One region of the Gordonia sp. G4 genome, then DNA from elsewhere that is predicted to be linked to it. Evidence: riboswitches for the same ligand, from Rfam matches in the RefSeq annotation. Region 1 holds a riboswitch; the other holds the start of a gene.
The links. A riboswitch is a leader RNA that binds a small molecule or an ion and turns the genes downstream of it on or off. The one in region 1 is predicted to bind cyclic di-AMP.
Positions count from the first base shown of each region.

Region 2: another riboswitch for cyclic di-AMP. It lies ahead of AC3B5T_RS12840 (transglycosylase family protein); the one in region 1 lies ahead of AC3B5T_RS22760 (C40 family peptidase).

Region 1 covers NZ_CM173442.1:5,042,422-5,050,278, reverse strand. Annotated here, with positions in the region: gene AC3B5T_RS22775 (Lrp/AsnC family transcriptional regulator) at 1-273, opposite strand, end outside; gene AC3B5T_RS22770 (DEDD exonuclease domain-containing protein) at 314-2,146, opposite strand; gene AC3B5T_RS22765 (hypothetical protein) at 2,393-2,623, shown strand; cyclic di-AMP (ydaO/yuaA leader) riboswitch at 2,731-2,962, shown strand; gene AC3B5T_RS22760 (C40 family peptidase) at 2,979-3,662, shown strand; gene AC3B5T_RS22755 (NlpC/P60 family protein) at 3,895-4,932, shown strand; gene AC3B5T_RS22750 (hypothetical protein) at 4,939-6,342, shown strand; gene AC3B5T_RS22745 (glycosyltransferase family 4 protein) at 6,342-7,466, shown strand; gene AC3B5T_RS22740 (AMP-dependent synthetase/ligase) at 7,508-7,857, opposite strand, start outside.
Region 2 covers NZ_CM173442.1:2,872,168-2,880,024, forward strand. Annotated here, with positions in the region: partial or broken gene AC3B5T_RS12815 (RCC1 domain-containing protein) at 1-284, opposite strand, end outside; gene AC3B5T_RS12820 (hypothetical protein) at 386-658, shown strand; gene moaC (cyclic pyranopterin monophosphate synthase MoaC) at 664-1,176, shown strand; gene AC3B5T_RS12830 (MogA/MoaB family molybdenum cofactor biosynthesis protein) at 1,169-1,660, shown strand; gene AC3B5T_RS12835 (molybdenum cofactor biosynthesis protein MoaE) at 1,657-2,103, shown strand; gene AC3B5T_RS12840 (transglycosylase family protein) at 2,247-2,867, opposite strand; cyclic di-AMP (ydaO/yuaA leader) riboswitch at 2,874-3,057, opposite strand; gene AC3B5T_RS12845 (MoaD/ThiS family protein) at 3,315-3,563, opposite strand; gene moaA (GTP 3',8-cyclase MoaA) at 3,575-4,663, opposite strand; gene AC3B5T_RS12855 (flavin reductase family protein) at 4,677-5,222, opposite strand; gene AC3B5T_RS12860 (hypothetical protein) at 5,228-5,437, opposite strand; gene AC3B5T_RS12865 (cold-shock protein) at 5,666-6,079, shown strand; gene AC3B5T_RS12870 (DUF2771 family protein) at 6,098-6,610, opposite strand; partial or broken gene AC3B5T_RS12875 (MFS transporter) at 6,607-7,857, opposite strand, start outside.

The DNA of each region.
Region 1 (7,857 bases):
CTCGCCGATGGAGAATCCGCCCTCGACGTCGGAGCTGGAGTAGCTGCGGAAGGCGATGTGTGTCGCGCTCTTGAGCACGCCCGGTAGGCGGTTGATCTTGCCGGTGACGACCGTCGCGATCTGTTCGTGGTCGCGGACCCGGATCTTCGCGATCAGATCGACGTCGCCCGCGCAGGAGTACACCTCTTCGACCCCGGGGATGTCGGCGACGGCCTGCGCCGTCTCCGGGATGCGGTGGATGTCGGCCTGGATGAGGACGATGGCAGTGATCATGGCGCAAGCCTAGTGGTGCTCCCCAGGACCAGGCGGCCGGTCAGCTCGCCTGTCGCACGCGAGGTTCCGTGGCGGGCCTGGCCGTGCGCGCGTCGTGCGCTGATCGCGACCAGTCGAGGCGTCGTTCGGCCGAGTAGGCCGGCAGCGCGACCGGCTCACTGGTCGCGACGATCCGCGCGCCCGGTTCGGTCATCCAGCGGTAGACGAGCCCCACCTCCTCGGCGGGCGCGCCGCGCAGCGGACCGTCTCCGGGCACCACGGTCTCGGCCGCGGCGACCAGCGCGTCGACGACGGGCATGGGGGAGACGCCGCGTCGCGCGCGTCCGGCCGCCGCGAGCCGCCCGTGCCGGATCACCGCGAACTGCCATCCCCGTTCGCCATCGGGCCGGGCGACGACGATCTCGGCGATCGCGCACAACGCGGCCAGTCGCTGACACCGGGCGAGGGTGTCGATCGTGAGCGCGAGCCGGTCCCGATGGCGTGCCGCGGTCTCGAACATGTGGGCCTGCGCGAGGTCGGCGAGGCGTGCGGTGAGCCCGTCGAGGAGTTCGTCGGCCTCACCCCGCATGAGTCGGCGGGCCGCGGTGACCCGCGGGGAGTAGTCGGGGACCGTCTGCGGCTGCGCGGTGGCCGCTCGGCACGACCCGGGGCGTCGTCTCCCGTCGGCATCGGGACACCAGTGGTAACCGTTGGCGCCGAGCCGCTTCGTACACGTGCGCAGACCGGCGGCCGCCGAGATCACATCGGCGACGGTCGCCGCGCCGGTGCGATTCCCGACCGGGCCGATGGACTCGTCGGTGGGTGTGCGGCTGACCTTCAGACGAGGGAAGCGTTCCTCGGTCAGGGTGACCCACCATCCCTTGTGCGGCTGTGTCGACCGCCGGTTGTACGCCGGCGCGTGTGCGCCGAGCAGCCGCAGTTCGCGTACCGCCGCCTCGAGCGGGTGGGAGCATTCCACGATGTCGACCCGGTGCGCGAGGAGCACCATCTCGGCGATGCGGCGGCGGGGGTCGCCACCGGTGAAATACGACCGGACCCGACGGCGTAGGTCCACCGCGGTACCGACGTAGAGGACCTCGTCGGACGGGCCACGGAAGAGATAGACGCCGGGACGCGACGGGATGTGGTCGGCGAGACCGCGTTTGGCCCGGAGTCGCGGGTCGGTCCGCGGCAGATAGGACGTCAGGTCACCGACGGTGGCGATGCCCTGGTTGCCGACGCGCTCGAGGAGCCGGTGGAAGACCTCCACCGTGGCGCGGGCATCGTCGAGTGCCCGGTGCGTGGGGCGCACGGAGACGTCGAACAGGTCGGCGAGGGCGCTGAGCTTGACCGTCGGCGCCTCGTCGCGCGTGAGGATTCGCCGGGCCATGGTCACCGTGCACAGACTCAGGCTGAACGTCCACGGGAGCTGGAGCCGGATCGCGTTCTGACGCAGGAAGCCCATGTCGAACCGGGCATTGTGCGCCACCAGGATCGAGCCGCGGGCGAACTCGAAGAACGAGGGCAGCACCGACTCGATACGCGGTGCGTCGGTCAGCATCGCGGTGGTGATTCCGGTGAGGGTGACGATCTGGGGCGGGATGGGTCGACCGGGGTCGACCAGGGTGGCGAACTCGCCGATGATCTCGCCGCCACGGATCTTCACCGCGCCGATCTCCGTGATCCGGTCACGGGCCGGATCGGAGCCGGTGGTCTCGAGGTCGACGACGACGAGGGTCGTGTCGAAGAGCGAGCGGTCGCTGAACTCGTTCGATGACTCGCCGGTGACCCCCTGATCGGCGGCCTCCAGGTCGGCGAAGGTGAGCTGCCCCGCGGAGGAGCCGGCCACGCTGGTCTGCGTCACCCGGCGAACATTAGTTCGATCCACCGACATCGCGATGACGGCACACCGCGTACTCGGCCTGTGACTGGTGTGACTGCTGGGTCGACGACTGTTCGACGGGATTTGTCGGTGGGTGCTCCTAGTCTCCACCTGGACGTGAGAAATGCGGTGCTCTCACGGTGACCACGACCCCTACGAGGGCCGACACGGCCCCGCCTCACCAGATGAGATGGAGATCACACGATGTACGTCGACTGTGCACGATGCCCCGCCCGTCCCGTCGCTTGCGACGGGTGCATGATGACGGTGCTGTTTGGCGGTCCGAGCTGGGACGATATGCCCGACGAAGGTGGAGTTTCGGTAACGGCGGCGACGGTCGAGGCGGACGCCGAGATCGACCTCGCGATCGACGTTCTGCAGGCTGCTGCAATGGTGACGAGTGGCGCTGCACGATCTGCAAGATCGGCGAAAACCGCAGTTCAGGCACCAGATCGACGCGCCTCTGTGACGGTCCTCAGGGCCGGCTGAAAATCGGCCGAGGTTTGGCTGTCTGTCGCTTAGTGGACAGAGCGCATCCGATTTCGTAACCTTTCTGAGACCTTTGCGGAGCGTCCCGCTTCAACAGAAGTGGTCCGCAGTAGTCACCGCTCAATCGCCCTTGCGGCGAACCGGGGAACCACAACCTTCGGGCGGGCTCGTCGGAGCGCATCACCACGGATGCGTCTCACGCGAATCCGTTCCGAATCGGGGTGAATCGCGTTGCCACGCATGAGTGTCCAGTGGATACCTCATGCGCGAAACACGCGTAGGGCCACTCTTCCGGCCCGAACCCGACAGCTAACTCGGTCGGCGGTAGAGGAAGATCTGAAGGAGAACTCGCTTCGTGGCCAAACATCGTTTGGAACAGCCCAATCGTGGCAGCACGGTCGCCAAGAAGGCGGTGATCGCCGGATCGATCACGCTCGGTTCGCTCGCCGCAGCCGCCGGCCCTGCTCTCGCCGCCCCGGTCCACACCCCGCTGGGGACTTTCGAGATCCCGGCCCTGCCCGGTGCGAAGGCCCCGGACGCCAAGCCCGCACCCCCGGCGACGCCCGTGAAGAAGTCGCCCGCGGCCACGGTCGAGATCCCCAACCTGGGACAGTTCACCGTGCCGGGCATCGCCCCTGACCAGATTCCCCAGCAGTTCCGTCCGCAGGGCGGCGCGCCCCTGGGCCAGCCGCAGCTGACCGCGGGTGAGAAGGCCGTCAAGGCCGCTGAGAGCAAGATCGGCTCGCCGTACTCCTACGGTTCCGCCGGCCCCAACGCATTCGACTGCTCGGGTCTCGTCTACTGGTCCTACAAGCAGGCCGGCAAGAACATTCCGCGCGACAGCTACGGCCAGCTCGGCGGCGGACGTGCGGTGTCCTACTCCGAAGCCAAGCCGGGCGACGTCATGATCTTCAACGGTGGCGGCCACGCCGGCATCTATGTCGGCAACGGCCAGTTCGTCCACTCGTCCAACTACGGCACGCCGGTCAAGCGCGACGCCGTCAAGGAGTGGACCCTGACGGGAATCCGTCGTTACTGACGACAACCGAACACGGACAGACTGAGCACGAGGGTCTCGGGACGGGCGGATCGCGTGGATTGCGATCCGCCCGAACCAGTCCAGGGGGCCTGTCGGCGCCCTAGGGTGGTCGACGGGACGTGGGGCACGGGTGACGGGAGGCCCGGGTTGCTCAGGATCGACGAGCACACACGAGGGAGTGAGTAGGACCGTGCTGATCGGGGAGGGGCGGGCTCGCGTCATGCGGCCACCCATGCGTTCGCGTCCGCTGATGTTCGCGGTCTGCGTCCTGTCGGCGCTCGCCGTGCTCATACCGACGATCTCAGGTGGTGTCGGGGACGCCCGTGCGGTGCCCGCGCGCTCGGCCGATCAGCTGCTCGACCGCTACAAGCAGCTCGGCATCGACGCGGAGAAGACCACCGAGGCGATGCACAACGCGAAGATCGAGTACGACAAGCAGCGCGGCATCGTGGCAGCGGCCAAGAGGGCGGCGGCCGAGGCGCAGCAGACGCTCGACAGGAGCCGCGCCCAGCTGGCGGTGCACCAGAACCGCGTCGACGCCATCGTGCGCGCCAGCTACCAGGGCGCTCGCGTGAGTGGCCTCTACGCGGTGATGATCAGCGACTCGCCCCAGGCACTTCTCGACCAGATGTCGGGCCTGGACATGATCTCGCGTCAGGCGTCGGCGGATCTCACCGCCATCAAGAAGGTTCGCGCACGCACGGAGATCGCGAAGAAAGACGCCGAGCAGACGGCGGTGGCGGCCTCCGAGGCGGTCTCCCGCGCCGAGCGGGTCCGCGGTGATCTGCAGACGAAACAGGCCGACCTGCAGCTCCAGGCGATCCAGATCCGGGCGATCTACAAGTCCATGACCGGAAAGCAGCTCGCCGCGCTGCGCGGACCCACCTTCGACTTCGATCCGCGTCTGGTGCCCAGGGGTACCGCGGCCGGACTGATCGCGGTGCAGGCCGCACTCACCCGGATCGGTGACCCGTACGTGTGGGGCGCCACCGGACCGAGCTCATTCGACTGTTCCGGCCTGATGGTCTGGGCATTCAAGCAGGCGGGCAAGACCATCCCGCGGTCGAGCGAGGCCCAGATGGGTGGCGGGACCGCCGTCGACCGCAACGATCTGAAGCCCGGCGACCTGATCATCTACTACCCGGACGCGCATCACGTCGGCATGTACGTCGGCGACGGATATGTCATCCATGCCTCGACCTTCGGCGTCCCGGTCAAGGTCGTGCCGATCGACGAGGCAGGCCCGTACAACTCCGCTCGCCGGTTCTAGACCACGGTGATCTCACGGCGTCGGCGTGCCGGCCTGTCGTCGGCGGTCGTCGCGCTGGTCGTCGTCGGCACGTTCACCGGATGCGGCACGGGTGATCCGCTGGGGGGAGCGAGCCCATCGGCAGGAGCGGAGTCGACGCCGAGTTCCGAGGTCAACGTCTACGAGCGTGATCGTGCCGCGGGGGTGACCAGGCTGCTCGACTCGCTCACCGAGACCGTGCGTTCCGGCGACATACGGGCGATCGGGACCCTGTTCGACACCGCCGCCACCCCCGCGTTCAAGAACAGATTCCTCACCGCGACCAGTACGTTCGCGCCCCGCCGGTTCACGCCGCGCAACGATCGTTCCGGCACTCTGCGGTTCGCGAGGTTCCGGTATCAGCTCGCGCCCACCGAGGAGGCGGAGGTCCTCGTCCCCGGCGAGCTCCAAGAACTCCTCGACGCCGGGGGGAGTTCGGACTCGTGGGTGGTACCGGTGGAGCTGCGCTACGCGCTCGGCGGCGAGACCGTTCCGGGCATCGCCGAGGCCGAGGTGGTCGTCGGCACCCAGTTCGTGGTCGCCCGCCACGGCGACGAGTGGCGCCTCGTCGCCGATGCCGAGGCGCTGGGTCGTGACCCGTCGCCCACCCAGATGTGGGAGCTGCCCGGTCTCCAGGTCGCCGACACCGCGACCGCGGGCGGCACGTCGGTGGTCGCGTCGTACCCGCGAACCGGACCGGCGGTGACGGCGCTGCGGCGTGAGCTGCCGGCCGCGGTCGATGCCGTCAGTGACTTCTGGGGCGACTCCTGGGATCGCCGCGCCGTCATCGTGGCGACCGCGACCGACGACGAGTTCAGCGCGCTGGTGCCCGACGGGCGCGCGGCCACCGACACGGCGGCGGCCGCGACGGTGTACAGCAGTGTCGACCTGGTGCAGCGCACCGCGACCGGACAGCGGATCATCCTGACCCCGGCGGTCCGGGAGCTCGCGCCCCCGACACTCGCCGTGGTGCTCCGGCACGAGCTGACGCACGTCGCCGCCCGCACCTCCACCGCGCTCGACGCGCCGCTGTGGATCACCGAGGGGGTGGCCGAGTACGTCGGCCGCAAGGGCACCTACACGCGGTTCGCCGACGCCGCTCCCGATCTGACCGCGACCGTGCGCGCCGGCGCCGTGCCCGCGGGCCCACCCGCCGACGCCGACTTCGCGATGGACGGGCAGACTTCACAGGTGGCTTATCAGAGTGCGTGGTCGTTGGCGGCCTACGTCGCCGATCGGTTCGACGAGGTCCGACTGAAGAAGATGTACGTGGGGGTCGCGGCGTCGGCCGTGCCCACGGCCCAGGACGCGGCGATCGCCTCGAGCCTCGGGCTGACGCGTGCCGAACTGCTCGCCGGGTGGCAGCGCTGGCTGGTACGGCAGGCCGGCTGATGGCCCGGACGTTGCTGCTCACCAACGATTTCCCGCCCCGGCCCGGCGGCATCCAGTCCTACCTCCAGAATCTCGTGGACCTGCTGCCCCCGGAGGACGTGGTCGTCTACGCGCCTCGGTGGCGGGGCGACTCGCACGAGAAGTTCGACGCGGCGGCGGCATACCGGGTGTACCGGCACCCGACGACCCTCATGCTGCCCACTCCGTTCGTCGCGCGGCGCGCCGCCGAGATCGTGCGCCGAGAACAGATCTCGACGGTGTGGTTCGGGGCGGCCGCACCGCTGGCCGTCCTGGCGCCGGCGATGCGTCGTGCGGGCGCGCAGCGGATCGTCGCGAGCACACACGGTCACGAGGTCGGCTGGTCGATGCTCCCGGGCGCGCGACAGGTGCTGGGTCACATCGGTCGCCACACCGACGTGATCACCTTCGTCAGCCGCTACACCCGCGGCCGTTTCGCATCGGCCTTCGGTGCCCGCGCGGCCCTGGAACATCTGCCCCCAGGCGTCGACACCGAACGTTTCGCCCCGGATCCGGTGCTGCGTCAGCGGTTTCGTGAACGTCTCGACCTGGGGGAGCGGCCGACGATCCTCTGTTTGTCGCGACTTGTGCCGCGCAAGGGTCAGGATGTCCTGATCCGCGCGTTGCCGTTGATCCGGCGCACGATTCCCGACGCCACGCTCGTCATCGTCGGCGGTGGTCCCTATGCGAAGACCCTGCGCGACCTCGCCGCCGACACGGGGGTGGCGGGTGAGGTGATCTTCACCGGTTCGGTGCCCGCCGACGAACTCGCCGCCTACCACAACATCGCGGACGTGTTCGCGATGCCGTCCCGCACGCGGGGTCGTGGTCTGGACGTGGAAGGGCTGGGCATCGTCTACCTGGAGGCGTCGGCGTCCGGCGTGCCCGTGGTCGCGGGCCTGTCCGGGGGTGCCCCGGAGACCATCGAGGAAGGGGTCACCGGCACCGCCGTCGACGGCACTGATGTCGACGCCGTCGCCCTGGCGATCCTGTCGATCCTCGGTGATCGCGCCGCAGCCGCCGAGATGGGCCGGGCGGGACGGCGATACGTCGTCGAGAACTGGCAGTGGAGCCAGATGGCGGCCCGCCTACGCCAGTTGCTCTGAGGAGCAACCGGCGCAGGCGGCCCACGCCGCCGGCGCCGGGCTCAGCGCTGGTAGATCGCCTCGATGTCGCCGGCGAACTTCTGCACGACGACGTTGCGCTTGACCTTGAGGGTCGGCGTCATCTCGCCGGTCTCCTCGGTGAAATCGGTCGGCAGGATCCGGAACTTCTTGATCGACTCGGCGCTGGACACCGTCTTGTTGGCGAGATCGACGGCCGACTGCACCTCGGCCCGCAGGTCGGTGTCGTCGGCGAGATCGGCGACCGTCGCGGACGCCGGCTTGCCGGTGCGTTCCTTCCACGCCGGGAACGCCTCGGGATCGATCGTGATGAGTGCGGCCACAAACGGTTTCGCGTCACCGACGACGGTCGCCTGCGAGATCAATGCATTGG
Region 2 (7,857 bases), 2.2 Mb from region 1:
TCGCGCCCGTCGAGGTGGGTCATCGTGAACCAGGGGTCGCCGTCGGTGACGCCGTAGTGATAGATCGTCACGATGGCGGGGTGGTCGAGCGCCGCCGCGGTCTGCGCCTCGCGGCTGAACCTCCGCGCGAACTCCTCGTCGACGGTCTCGGCGATCGAGATCACCTTGAGGGCCTCGCGCCGACGCAGTTGGGGGTTCTCGACCAGATAGACGGTGCCCATTCCACCGCTGCCCAACCGCGTGATCACCGGGTAGCCGGCGACCTCGACTGGCTGGGCGGCCATGGGCGTCTCCTGGTGGCGTGACCTGTGTTGCGACGACGATAGCCCCTCGCACGGCCGTCCTGCCCTGACACGGCACTTGTTCATCCGAACGACATGGCACAATGCTCGACGTGGCAAACAAATCTGGCGCTGAAACATCCACCCCCGGCGAAGCGGGTGCCGGCACCGGCCGAGTCGTGAAATCCGATGGCCGCAAGAAGCACTACGTCGACAACGGCTGGCCGCAGGACGACAACGGCGACGCCGCCGAGCATGCCGTCTCCGAACTCGCGACCCACATCTCCGGTGCGCTGTCGCCGTTCGGCGACACCGAGTTCCCGCTTCCGGTCGACGAGCTGCCGTTCGTGCAGTCGAAGACCATCGTCAACCGCTGACGTCGATGCCCACCGGAGGCGACGGCGGCTCCCGGCTGAGCCACCTCGACGCCTCCGGGTCGGCCCGCATGGTCGACGTCGGGGCCAAGCCGTCGACGAAGCGTCGCGCTGTCGCCGCCGGCACGTTCCACACCACCGCCGAGGTGATCGGCCTCCTCAGTGAGTCGAGGCTGCCCAAGGGGGATGTGCTCGCCACGGCGCGCATCGCCGGGATCATGGCGGCCAAGCGGACCGACGAGCTGATTCCGCTGTGCCACCAGTTGGCGTTGTCGTCGGTGGAGGTCGACTTCGCGATCGGTGCCGAGACGATCGAGGTGACCGCGACCGTGGCCACCTCCGGTCAGACGGGCGTCGAGATGGAAGCGCTGACCGCGGTCGCCGTCGCCGGCCTGACACTGCACGACATGGTCAAGGCCGTGGACCGACGCGCGCAGATGGACGGTATCCGCCTCCTCGCCAAGACCGGAGGCAAGTCGGGCGACTGGTACCGCGACCCGGCTGACCCGGCCGATGACTGATCCGGGAACACCACGCGTCGCTCGTGTCGTCGTCGCGTCGAACCGCGCCAGCAGCGGTGTCTACGCCGACCGGTCCGGCCCGATCATCGAGGCGTGGCTGACCGAGCAGGGCTTCCGGGTCGACGAGTGCGACGTCGTGGCCGACGGCCCACCGGTCGGCGATGCCGTCCGCGCCGCGATCTATGCCGAGGTCGACCTCGTGATCACCACGGGGGGAACAGGTCTGACGCCCACCGACCGGACTCCGGAACAGACCCGGCCGCTCCTCGACTTCGAGATCCCGGGTCTGGCCGCCGAGATCCGGTCGGCCGGGCTGCCGAAGGTGCCGACCGCCGTCCTCTCCCGCGGGCTCGCCGGGGTGGCCGGCACGACGCTCGTCGTGAACCTGCCCGGTTCGACGGGCGGGGTCCGCGACGGGCTGGGCGTACTCGCCGGCGTCGTCCACCATGCACTCGATCAGATCCGCGGAGGCGACCACCGATGACCGGAGATGCCGGCACCCGCGTGGTGCACACCGCTGTCGTCGACGAGCCGATCACGCTGGCAGACCACGAGGCGATGGTCGCCGCTGCCGCCGAGGGCAAAGCCGGGGCGGTGGTCGGCTTCGTGGGCGCCGTCCGTGACCACGACGGCGGGCGAAAGGTGACCGCCCTGCACTACTCCGGGCATCCCACCGCGACGAAGGTGCTGGCCGACGTCGTCGAGGAGGTCTCCGCGGTCGACGGCGTGCGGGCGGTCGCCGTCTCCCACCGGGTCGGCGACCTCGCGATCGGCGACATCGCCTTCGTGGTCGCGGTGGCCGCCGACCATCGTCGGGCGGCGTTCGAGACCTGCTCGCGTCTCGTCGACGAGGTCAAGTCCCGGCTGCCGGTCTGGAAGCACCAGTTCTTCGACGACGGCACCGACGAGTGGGTCAATTCGGCATAGACCCGCTGGTTGAGCCGACCCTCGCTGGTCGAGCCGACCCCCGCTGGTTGAGCCGACCCCCGCTGGTCGAGCTTGTCGAGACCATTGGAAAAGGGCCCCGCACGGATGATTCATCGTGCGGGGCCCTTCGTCTGTGTCCCGGATCAGGGGTTGGGCAGCAGGTGCTTGTTGTCGTTGAACAACTTGATCTGGTCCTGGTTCAGCGAGACACCGCTGTCCTTGGCCGCCTGCCAGAGGTTCTTGATCTCGGGGCTGACGCCGGCCTCGGTGAGGGCGTCGGTGACCTGCTTGGCGACGTCGTCGGTCGTCTTGGCCAGGTCGACGCTGCCGTTGCCGCCGGGGAGCACCGGGGCGATCTCACGCGGGGTGTCGGTCGGCGCGCTGCGCGGGGTCGAACCCGAGAGACCGGTGCCGCAGGTGGGCCAGGCGCCCTTGCCCTGCGATCCGAGCACGCGCTCGGCGACGACGATCTGCTCCTCGCGGGAGGCCTGGTCTGCGGTCGGGGCGAACTCGCCGCCGCCGTGGCCGGTCCAGGTGCTCGGCGAGAACTGCAGGCCGCCGTGGTAACCGTTGCCGGTCGCGATGGCCCAGTTGCCACCGGATTCGCACTGCGCGACCTGGTTCCACTCGGCGTCGGTGGCCGCATTGGCGGTACCGGTGCCCAGGAGGGCTGCTCCGCCGCCGAGGACTGCGCCGGTGAGGGCGACCTTCGTGATGGTCTTGGCGGCCGTGCTGGTCGTCTGCTTGCGATGACGTCCGGACATGTATGTGTTTCCTCTCTCCACGCGCCTACGAAGTCAGCTGTCGGGTTCGAGCGAGAGGTGCTCGGCCCCGGTCGTCGCGGTGGTCGCCGCGGCTTCCGGGACTTAACCCCGAGGACACCTGGTGTGGTGTCCGGTCTCAGGGGATGAGGTTGGGTCCCCCGTCCTCGTTCCTAGATTGCTTGTCGTTCCCACCGGCGGAACGAGGCTCGGCGCGGCCGGTGGGACGTTATGTCTTGGTTGCTGTGTCGTGACCTCCGAGGAGGACGCTTCGTACAGTACGTCGTTCGTTGGACTGAATCACCTGGCTGAACGCAAGCGATTTTCGGCCCGGATCCGGGTCTTCCGACCCACTTTGGGCGTCATCCCAGTTCAACGGGTTAGTGGCCGTCCCGTGCCCATCCTGTTACTCCACCGTTATGTGACAAAGGTCACATGCGCGGTGTGGCGTCAGCCACCGGCAAACGGCGGGAGAACGTCGAGTGTCGTGCACGTGCCGAGTGCGCGCGTCCGATCGGAGAACGCGATCTCGTCGCGCAGATACGAGCAGCGTTCGAGAACCGTGGCGAGGGAGGGGTTTCCGGCGGCGAGGGTCTCTTCCAGGACGCGGAGGGTGGTCGTCGGGTCGATCTCGACGACTCTCTCCTCGGCGCCGGCCGCGGCGCGCGCGGCGGCGAAGAATCGGACTGTGAGCTGCATCGGACGCGAGCCTAGCCGCCGATCGCCGACATCGGTCGGTCCGGTTGCCGGAAGCCCGCGGCGTTCACCTCGTGACCGGCCGCCTTGGCCCACATGTTGCCGCGCCACAGGTGTGCGAGCGCGGCGTCGATCTCGTCGTCGGGGAGTGTGCGCAGAGCGGTGCGGACATCGGTTTCCGACGTCGCGAACAGACAGTTGCGCAGCGTCCCGTCCGCGGTGAGCCGGGTGCGGTCGCAGTCCCCGCAGAAGGGCTCGGTGACCGACGCGATGACCCCCACGCGCGCGGGCCCGTGAGATCCCTGGTGACCGTCCACGAGCCACGTGGCGGCCGGAGCACTCCCGCGCGGCGCGGGATCGGGCAGGAGGGTGAAGCGCTCACGCAGCGTTGCGAGGATCTCCCGGGCGGTCACCATCTGCGCTCGCTGCCATGCGTGGTCGGCGTCGAGGGGCATCTGCTCGATGATCCGCAACTCGTAACCGTGCTCGAGGCAGTACGCGAGCAGGTCCGGAACGCCCGCCAGATCCGCGCGGGCGGGCACGACGGCGTTGACCTTGACCGGGTCGAGTCCGGCGCGGCGCGCCGCCGCCAGGCCGTCGAGCACGTCCGTCAGCCGGTCTCGCCGAGTGATCTCGGCGAATCGGGCGGGGTCGATGGTGTCGAGCGAGATGTTGATGCGGTCGAGGCCGGCGTCGACCAGGCTCGCCACCCGTCGTGGCAGTCCGAGTCCGTTCGTGGTCATCGCGATCTCGGGGGCCTGGGGGAGGCCGGCGACGGCCGCGATGATGTCCTCCAGATCGCGCCGCAGCAAGGGTTCACCGCCGGTGAACCGGATGCGGTCGATACCCAGGTCGCGAACCGCGACCGTCAGCACCCGGATCAGTTCGTCCGTGGACAGCACCTGGTCGGTGGGCATCCAGTCGAGGCCCTCGGCGGGCATGCAGTACGAACAACGCAGATTGCAGCGGTCGGTGACCGAGACCCGGAGATCCTTCGCCACCCGGCCGAACGTGTCGCGCAGCGGACCCTCGGCCGGCGCGTCGGAAGCCGCTGCGTCCCGCGGGGACACAGGCAATGGGATTCCGAGGCCGACGGTGTTCATGCTGCGCAGAGACTCATTTCCGGGTGGGATCCTTCCGTGCCTCGAGCGCACGGAACGTGCTGGCGTGGAAGACCAGGGGTTCGACACCGGGATCGGCGCGCAGCGACTCGATCTCCAGGAGCACGACGGTGTGGTCGCCGGCCTGGATCTCGTTGTGGATCGTGCACGACAGGTGCGCGGCGGCGTCGGGCACGAAGACCGCACCCCGATCGGTGCTCAGCGGGGTGATGCCGTCGAAGCGGTGCTCCGACGATCCCGCGAGCTGCTTGCAGAGCTCGATCTGGTCGCCGGCGAACACGCTGACCCCGATCGCCGGTGCGGTGCGGATCCGCGGCCAGGTCGTCGAGGTGTTCTGGACGCAGACCGAGACGAGCGGCGGATCGAGCGAGACGGTGGTGAACGAACTGGCCGCCATTCCGATCAGGGTGGTCGAATCCCCGTCGGGTCGTTCGCAACACACCGCGACGACGCCGGACGGGAAGCAGCTGTAGGCATCGCGCAGCGCCCGCCCGTCGGAGACCGGCGAGAGGTCGGGGGTGGTGTCGATGGTTGTGGTCAAGGTCCTCACCTGGCTCGGCGTCCGGCACGGAGTGCGTACACCAGGCCCAGGATGAATCCCAGCGGTGCGCACATGGTCAGCAGGTAGACGGCGGTCGGCGCGGTGTCGCCGTCGGTCACCAACGGTGTGAGGAACAACGCCACGACCGCCAGAATTCCGATTCCGAACACAACCCCGGCCGCCTGCAGCAATCGCGGGGACGACGTCTTCTGCATACCTGCCACGGTAGTGCAACGGCGATCGGTCCGACGCCGCGCGATGCGCGTCCGCCGGGTAATGGTGTGACCTCGGGGTGGGGCGTTGGCTAGGATGGTCGCAGCAGGCGCCTTGCATCCGTCTGGGCCCGCGCGGCATTCGCCGTCGGACCGCCGAGATGGGTGACGGCGTCTTTTGTCGTGACGGGTCGTTTTTCGACAGTTCTAGTACAGATGAGGGTGAGCACAGTGCCGACCGGCAAGGTGAAGTGGTACGACGCGGACAAGGGCTTCGGCTTTCTCTCCCAGGAGAGCGGTGAGGACGTCTACGTCCGTTCGGCAGCGTTGCCCGACGGCGTCGAGGCGCTCAAGCCCGGACAGCGCGTCGAGTTCGGCATGGCCGCCGGTCGTCGCGGACCGCAGGCGTTGAGCGTGAAGGTGCTCGAGCCCGCTCCCAGTGTCTCCAAGAACGTGCGCGAGGCCGCCCGCAAGGACGTCAAGCGGCACACGCCCGACGAGCTGCACGGCATGGTCGCCGACCTCATCACCCTCTTGGAGGGCAAGGTCCAGCCGGACCTGCGCAAGGGCCGTTACCCGGACCGCAAGACCGCGCAGCGGATCTCCGAAGTCGTGCGTGCGGTCGCGCGGGAGCTCGATTCCTGAGGACCTATTCCTGAAGACCTAGGCGTCTGGTGCGGTCTGGACCGCGAGTTCACCGCGGGGCAGGACCTCGTCGGCGGGGGAGAGCCGCGCCGAGGCGGAGATGACGGTGAATCCGATCAGGACCCGGTCCGGCACCGATCGCAGCGTCAGCGTGTACGTGCTGTCCGATCCCTGCGGTTGCTCGTCTTCGACGAGCCCGCGAGGCGTCTGGTAGACGGCCGCCAGGTTCCACGGGCCCTGCGCGATCTCACTCGAGACGGTCAGCATGACCGTCGAATTCACCGGCACCGGTACCGCCGCGGTCTCGCGCGGCGCGGTGATCTCGGGATCGCATTCGGTCAGCATCAGGTCGCACCACCAGCGCGGATCGACCGTGTGCAACTCGTCGCCGACCGCGACGTGCAGGTAGGGCTGGTCGTCGGAGCTCACGTTGCGGGTCAGCAGGAACACCGATGTCCCCACCACCGCCACGAACAGCACGACGACGATCGCGATGATCGACAGAGCCTTCTTCTCACCACTGCTGATCACTGACGGCGTTGTCCTGTCTGGTTGTGCGGGGGGTGATCGCCGTGGCTGTACGGGCGCTCACCCCGATTCTCGAAGGGAGCGGTCGACGGTGTCCGGGTGGGCATCCGGGCGGTCGAGGGACGCTGGGCGTGCGGTGTGGTGTCGGCGTCGGCCGGGCCGGGCCGGATGTCCGACCGGGCACCGGCCGCGCGGAAGGCCACGGTCGGCGCGGCATGGTCGGGGCGACGACCGCCCAGACCGGGGACCAGCGACTTTCCGCGGGTGGTCATCACGGTCTGCAGCAGCCCGAGGCCGAGCAGCACGGACACGACCGTGAATCCGATCCACAGGGTCGGCGGCAACAGCACCCCGAGCGAGGCGCCGAACACCCACGACAGCTGCAGCACCGTCTCCGACCGACCGAACGCCGAGGCGCGGGACTCGTCGGGCAGGTCGTCCTGGATCGAGGAGTCCAGGCAGACCTTGCCGATCGCGCTCGTTCCCGAGGCGACCAGGGCGGCGACCGCGGCCGCGGCGATGTTGCCGAAGACGGCGGCCAGCACCGCGACGACGAAGCAGGCGGCGGTTGCGCCGACGACGATGTTCGGCGGGTTCTTCAGTTCGAGGCGGGTCCCGATGCCGTTGCCGATCAAGTTGCCGACGCCGGCGGCGGCACCGACCGCACCGAGGAGCAGCAGCTGGGTCCAGTCCGACGCGTCGCCCTGCTGGGCCTTGGCATAAAAAGCCACGAAGAGTGTCAGGAAGCCGGTCAGGATGCGGATCGTGCCGTTGCCCCACAGCCCCGCGACGACCTTGCGTCCCAGCGGCTGGCGCATCTTGGCGGCGATCATCTTGGCGCCGTCCCGGGCGCTCGCCGGCTGATCGGTGTCGCCGGGGGCCGACCGCGCGGGCTCGCCGTGGTAGGTGAGGGTCGTCGGGATCTCACCTTCGGTGGACTCGACCCACGACGGGATGCGCATACACAGGTAGGCGCCGGCCGCGGCGACCACGGCCAGCCACACCATGGCGCCCGGCAGGTGCAGCGGGAGTATCTGGCCGAGCAGGAATTCGATGGCAGCGGCGACCGCGCCACCGACGATCGTGCCGCCGATCAGGCCGAAGGTGGTCAGCCGGGAGTTCACCCGTGGCAGGTCGATGGTCGGCGGCACCACCCGGGGGGTGACGGCCGACTTGAGCACGCCGAAGGATTTCGACAGCACCAGCAGGCCGAGGGCGCACGGATAGAGCACCCACGGGTCGTACTCCAG